2 regions of the Pristimantibacillus sp. Z349TD_6 genome follow, and region 1 is predicted to be linked to the other one. Evidence: predicted binding sites of a transcription regulator. Region 1 holds the regulator's gene; the other holds the start of a gene.
The links. The regulator CtsR, encoded in region 1, represses protease genes until heat stress. The targets are predictions, from matches to a motif close to ATGGTCAATAAAGGTCAAACA.

Region 1 (3,430 bases):
GGTTACCCGCGACAAGACGGAAAGACCCCATGGAGCTTTACTGTAACTTGATATTGAACTTTGGTACGATCTGTACAGGATAGGTGGGAGCCTTTGAAGCATGAGCGCCAGCTTGTGTGGAGGCAACGTTGGGATACCACCCTGATCGTATCGGAGTTCTAACCTAGAACCGTGAAACCGGTTCGGGGACCGTGTCAGGTGGACAGTTTGACTGGGGCGGTCGCCTCCTAAAATGTAACGGAGGCGCCCAAAGGTTCCCTCAGAATGGTTGGAAATCATTCGAAGAGTGCAAAGGCATAAGGGAGCTTGACTGCGAGACCTACAAGTCGAGCAGGTACGAAAGTAGGGCTTAGTGATCCGGTGGTACCGAATGGAAGGGCCATCGCTCAACGGATAAAAGCTACCCTGGGGATAACAGGCTTATCTCCCCCAAGAGTCCACATCGACGGGGAGGTTTGGCACCTCGATGTCGGCTCATCGCATCCTGGGGCTGAAGTAGGTCCCAAGGGTTGGGCTGTTCGCCCATTAAAGCGGTACGCGAGCTGGGTTCAGAACGTCGTGAGACAGTTCGGTCCCTATCTGTCGCGGGCGCAGGAAATTTGAGAGGAGCTGTCCTTAGTACGAGAGGACCGGGATGGACGTACCGCTGGTGTACCAGTTGTTCCGCCAGGAGCACCGCTGGGTAGCCAAGTACGGACGGGATAAGCGCTGAAAGCATCTAAGCGTGAAGCCCCCCTCAAGATGAGATTTCCCAGTATGTAAGACCCCTTGAAGACGACGAGGTTGATAGGTTCGGGGTGGAAGCACAGCAATGTGTGTAGCTGACGAATACTAATCGGTCGAGGGCTTATCCTAAACACGTTTACTGTGACCCATACATCCGGTAGACAGCAGCATAAAGGCTTCAGCAAGCCTAATCTTTCGTATCCAGTTTTCAGGGCGTAAACACCTTGAAGGACTTTGGTTGGATCTTTTCTGAGGAAACTCAGGACTGCATTTCAACGAAAAATCCAGTTTGGTGGCGATGGCGGAGGTGAACCACGCGTTCCCATACCGAACACGACCGTTAAGCCCTTCAGCGCCGATGGTACTTAGACCGCAGGGTCTTGGGAGAGTAGGACGTCGCCAAGCACGAGAGACCTATCGCATAATATGCGATAGGTTTTTTGTTGTTTTTGTATGCAGAAAATGAGCGTTAATCATATAAATGAATCCGGCTATGTATAAACAGCATGCAAGCGTACCAAGCTAATGGAAAATCAATTTTACCGAGCACTTGACCTTTTGCTGAAATTGCATATAATAAAATCAAGGTCAAAGAAAGTCAAAGTCAGTTGTCCGAATATTCGGTGTATATTCTGATTTGATCGCAAGACCTCATTAATACCTATGTTTCAACTTTAGTTTTATTGGTTATTTCTCAGGGAGGTTGGTGGTTTGCGTAACATTTCCGATCTCATCGAACAGTACTTGAAGCTTATGCTTCAAGAAAGTCCAGAGGGCGCAGTAGAAATTCAACGCAATGACCTGGCTGACAAATTTTCTTGTGTACCGTCGCAAATCAACTATGTAATTAGTACTCGATTTACCATGGAGAAAGGATACATGGTTGAAAGTAAGCGCGGCGGCGGAGGCTATATCCGAATACAACGGATTGAGCTTCCTGCATTAAAGGCGATTCAATTCCACATCGAAGAAACGGTTGGAGAATGTGTCGATCAAGGTGCAGCGGAAGGGCTTATTTATCAGCTTGAGGAAGCAAGACTTATCTCTAAGCGTGAAGGAAATCTGCTCCGTGCGGCTGTGCATCGCGATACCATTGCACTGAAGCTGCCGCTAAGGGATGAAATTCGGGCAAGGTTGTTAAGGTCCATGCTTATCTCATTGCTGGTTAAATAAAGACAAACCGTTTATACCGGGAGGAGGGATCAGGCTTGTTTTGCCAAGATTGCGGTAAAAAACCGGCTACGCTTCATTTCACAAAAATCATTAATGGCGAGAAGACCGAATTTCATATTTGTGAAAGCTGTGCTCGTGAGAAAGGCGAAGGCATTCCAGGCGCGCCGAATAGCTTTTCTATTCATAGCTTACTATCGGGACTTCTTGATTTCGAACAGCTTGGCGGGTCGACGATTACCGGCATTAAGCAGCCAGCGCTGCGCTGCGAGGAATGTGGTCTGACCTATACACAGTTTAGCAAAATCGGTCGATTCGGCTGCAGCTCTTGTTATCAGTCGTTCGAAGGTAAGCTTGATCCACTTCTCAAACGTATTCACAGCAGCACCGTACACAGCGGTAAAATCCCCAAGCGCTCAGGCGGGCAAATCCAGTGCAAGCGCGAGATTGAACAGCTGAGGCGGGATTTGCAGGAGAAGATTGATCAAGAGGAATTTGAAAGCGCGGCAGAGCTGCGTGATCGAATACGTGAATTAGAGCGCAAAATGGCAGACCTGTAGGCTGGCATAGAAGGAGTGAAGGAACCTCTTGACTAAGCATCGATTCTCACAGCATGCGCTCAGCGAATGGATGAAGGACGCAGGTCCTGAATCTGAAATTGTCATTAGCAGCAGAGTGCGAGTAGCCCGAAATTTACGTCATCAGCCTTTTCCATTACTTGCAACAAATCAGCAATCTAAGGATGTCATGGATCAGCTGACTGAAGTTAGCCAGAGCGGCAAGCTGCAGTCTATTGGATCATTTGAGACCATTATTTTGTCAGATTTAAGCGAGCTTGATAAAAGGGTGCTTGTTGAAAAGCATTTAATCAGTCCCAATTTAGCGAACGAATCGCGATGCGGGGCCGTTATTTTAAGCGATAATGAATCTGTTAGCATAATGATTAACGAAGAAGATCATTTGCGCATTCAATGTCTGTATCCAGGTTTCCAAATCCAGGAGGCATGGGCATTGGCCAGCGGAATTGACGATATTTTTGAAGAGTCGGCTGATTATGCATTTGATGAGAAACGCGGTTATTTGACGACATGTCCAACGAATGTGGGCACAGGCATAAGGGCATCCGTCATGATGCATTTGCCGGCACTCGTTTTAACGTCTCAAATCAATCGGATATTGTCAGCTGTTACACAGGTAGGCTTGGCGGTAAGAGGCTTGTACGGCGAAGGCAGTGAAGCGCTTGGGAATTTATTTCAGGTGTCTAACCAAATTACGCTGGGGCAATCCGAGAATGAAATTATTGAAAATCTTTATGGTGTTGCAAGACAAATCATCGAGCATGAGAAAGCGGCACGCAAGCGTCTTATGCATGAGTCGCGGCTGAGGACAGAGGATCGCGTGAAGCGCTCATACGGTATTTTAGCATATGCTTCAATTATGGATTCCAAGGAAGCTGCGCAGCGGTTGTCAGATGTGCGGCTTGGTGCAGACCTTGGCATTTTATCAGATGTAACGCCACAAGTGTTGAATGAAC
Region 2 (3,430 bases), 2.2 Mb from region 1:
ATATACAGCTCTACTGTACTTCTAATTCGAAGTCCAAAAAAGCCAGCCGCATCGGTAAAATCAGCAAATGTAATATCGCCAACTAGCTTTTTGTTCATATAGACCGTAATTGTTTTTCCATTAAAATTGAACAATAGATTGTTCCATTTCCCCTGAATCGGATAAGGAATATTTAAATTGCTGCCCCAACCAGAGCTGGATTCAGGCAACCAGCGATTTGGATCGACTCCGATTTCGCTAAAGATGCTTGCCGTCTCATTCATTCTGAAGCCAAATGCAAAACCTTGGCCGCTAGAAAGCTTAACAGGATTGACCAGCTTAAAATCCAATGAAAGCGTACCCGATTGTAGCTGCGGAGAATCCAAATCGGCTCCTCGCTCTTTAGCGCCTTTTTTTAGCGATAATACCTTATTGCCTGTAATGTCGGTTACCACTTGAGCGTTAAGTCCGGACCAACGAGGTGTGTATGCCGGGTCTTCGTAATTTTGTACATAGTTGATGATATCTGACGGTTTTTCGATTTGGCCGACGCCTTGAATGTTAATATCCTTCATAATGACTTGTCCTGTCGCAAAACGTTTATACAAGGCCACCTGACCTATTCCAGCCTTGAGATTTAATAAATTTGTTTCCTTGTTGTAATATGTAACGCCATCAACGATAACCAATAGCTTGTTTCCGTTATAACCAATCTTGATCCGGTAATCGGTATCCATTTTCAACTCAGGTCCTTCAAAAGATTCCCACGCGCCAGAACCATCAGGGCTTTGAATGACCCAAGTTGTACCCGCATCATAACGAATAGACAAGCCTTGTGTAGAATTATAGGCTCCGATTACAAACCCGATATTGCCTTGCGTCCCGCTGGTGTAACGCAGCGTTGCATCGATTGTGCCGGCGGACAACCATGGTCCTTTATCCCAAGCAGCAATAGCGATATTTTTTTCTAACGAATTCATTTCTACCGTCAGCCCATTGTTAACCGATGTAGTCCCGTTTCCTTTCATAAAAGTCATCAATTCGGGCTGCATGGACTGATAGTTGTTGCTGTAGGAAACGATGCTTTGTCCATCTGGTACATTGCTCGTAATCTCATTCAGAAATACTGTAAAATCGTTCTCCCTCACTGTAACTTCTGCGGAAGCCTTGAGGGAAGTGTCTTGAACGCTGCCTTCTACTTTAAAAGCTCCAGCCTCTGCATATTGCGAGGGATCAATTTCGTCCCAGCTTACCTGAACTTGTCCAACGGATTCATCACTAAATACAGCTTGTACCTCCAGCGGAAGAATCGGCGGGTTCCCTATTGTTGTGTTCATCTCGATAGAGGGAATGCTCGCGATCGTTTTTACCTCAACGACTTCCTCTGCATAGGATACCGCACTTGGCCATACAGCCAATTGACTCAAAATAGCAAAACAAATCATCCAAACATACAATTTGAAAACCGTGCTTTTTTTCCTCATAATCATCTTTCACCCATCCTCCATGGTAATCTGATCCTAATTGGATTTTATTAGCATAGAACAGATGAAAGCGCTTAAGAATGATCATTTTTGTTAGAAGTCTGATCTTTTTTGAAAAAAGTCTGCTTGGGGTGGGATGGGATGGGGCGGGTGCTATGGTGTTGCCCGCTTCAGTTGCATCTAGGTGAATAGTTAAACCGTAATGGCTTAGTTTAGGTGTACAGCTAACCGTAATAGCTTGATCTAGGTGCACAGCTAACCGTTATAGCTTCATTTAGGTACATAGTTAACCTCAATAGCTTCATTTAGGTACATAGTTAACCTCAATTGCTTGATCTAAGTGCATTTCTGCACCTATTCCACCAGCTACCTCTCAAATCCGCTCAACTAGATGCACTTTTGCACCTGTTTGCATCATTTCTATCAAATTTAATATAAACAAGTGCACTTCTGCGCTTATTTACACTTCGCACCCGGTTCGCACACTACAATTACACAACATACGCAAACCATTTACACACTCAAAGCACACTACATACACTACTCCCATAATGTTCAATCACACTCTTCGCACACTTTACAAACGCATACTCTCACTCCAAATACACTTCACATATTCACACTGCTGCGCGTCCAGTTACTACTATTTAAAAAAGCCAAGAAGAATACAAAGAAGGCTAGCTAAATCAGCGTAGTAGTCAGCATCAGGAAGGTCATCTAAGTGCATACATGCACTTATTCCGACAATTACTTTTCCAATCCACTCAAAAAGACGCACTTTTACACCTATTCCGCCAGCTCACTTTCAAATCTGCTCAACTAGATGCTCTTCTACACCTATTTGAGTCATTTCCACCAAATTTGATAAAAACAAGTGCACTTCTGCGCTTATGTTCACTCCAGGTCCAGTCACGCACACTACAATCACACAACATGCACAAACCACTTACACACTCAAAGCACACTACCTATACAATTAACATACTGATAGTTTAATAGCACTCCTTGTACACTTAACATACATCCAATCGGGCACCTTGCACGCTCTACAAAAGCATAATCCCACTCCCAACACACTTCACATATTCACACTGATGCTCGTCCAGTTACTACTATTTACAAAAGCCAAGAAGAATACAAAGAAGGCTAGCTAAATCAGCGTACTAGTCAGCATCAGGAAGGTCATCTAAGTGCATAAATGCACCTATTCCGATAATTACTTTTCCAATCCACTCAAAAAGACGCACTTTTGCACCTATTCCGCCAGCTCCCTTTCAAATCTGCTCAACTAGATGCTCTTCTACACCTATTTGAGTCATTTCCACCAAATTTGATAAAAACAAGTGCACTTCTGCGCTTATGTTCACTCCACGTCCAGTCACGCACACTACAATCACACAACATGCACAAACCACTTACACACTCAAAGCACACTACCTATACAATTAACATACTGATAGTTTAATAGCACTCCTTGTACACTTAACACACATCCAATCGGACACCTTGCACGCTCTACAAACGCATTACCCAACACCCAATACACTTAACAAATGCACATTCTCTCATAATCCAGCAGCTACCTTCAACCAAAAAAACCGAGATTACATGCTGATTAGTTGAGTGAGCTCCCCGGTCCATATCAGCAGGATTATCTAAGCGCATAAATGCACCTATTCCACCAACTACTCTCAAAATTTACTCAAATGGATGCACTTGTGCACCTAATTTCGTCAAATCCATCTCATTTATTGAAAATAGGTGCACTCCTGCACTTATTCAAACTTTACGCGCGGTACATGCACACTTCACTCGTATTACGTGCACAATCCAAATTCACGTCCCACACACAATACATTCACAATCCATATACACCATTTCAATCCCTCTCTACCTACACAAATCGTATACAATTAAGACACACTCCACATACATACAATTCGCATACAATCCAGTCACACTCCACA

Region 2: AC0VYE_RS06635 (endo-alpha-N-acetylgalactosaminidase family protein) is a predicted target of CtsR. The motif match lies at 1,562-1,582, and genes of this name have one in related genera.

The regions. Positions count from the first base shown of each region.
Region 1 is NZ_CM149662.1:7,254,822-7,258,251, reverse strand. It holds rRNA gene AC0VYE_RS31540 (23S ribosomal RNA) at 1-855, shown strand, start outside; rRNA gene rrf (5S ribosomal RNA) at 1,015-1,131, shown strand; gene AC0VYE_RS31530 (CtsR family transcriptional regulator) at 1,438-1,899, shown strand; gene AC0VYE_RS31525 (UvrB/UvrC motif-containing protein) at 1,935-2,456, shown strand; gene AC0VYE_RS31520 (protein arginine kinase) at 2,485-3,430, shown strand, end outside.
Region 2 is NZ_CM149662.1:1,562,952-1,566,381, reverse strand. It holds gene AC0VYE_RS06635 (endo-alpha-N-acetylgalactosaminidase family protein) at 1-1,469, opposite strand, end outside.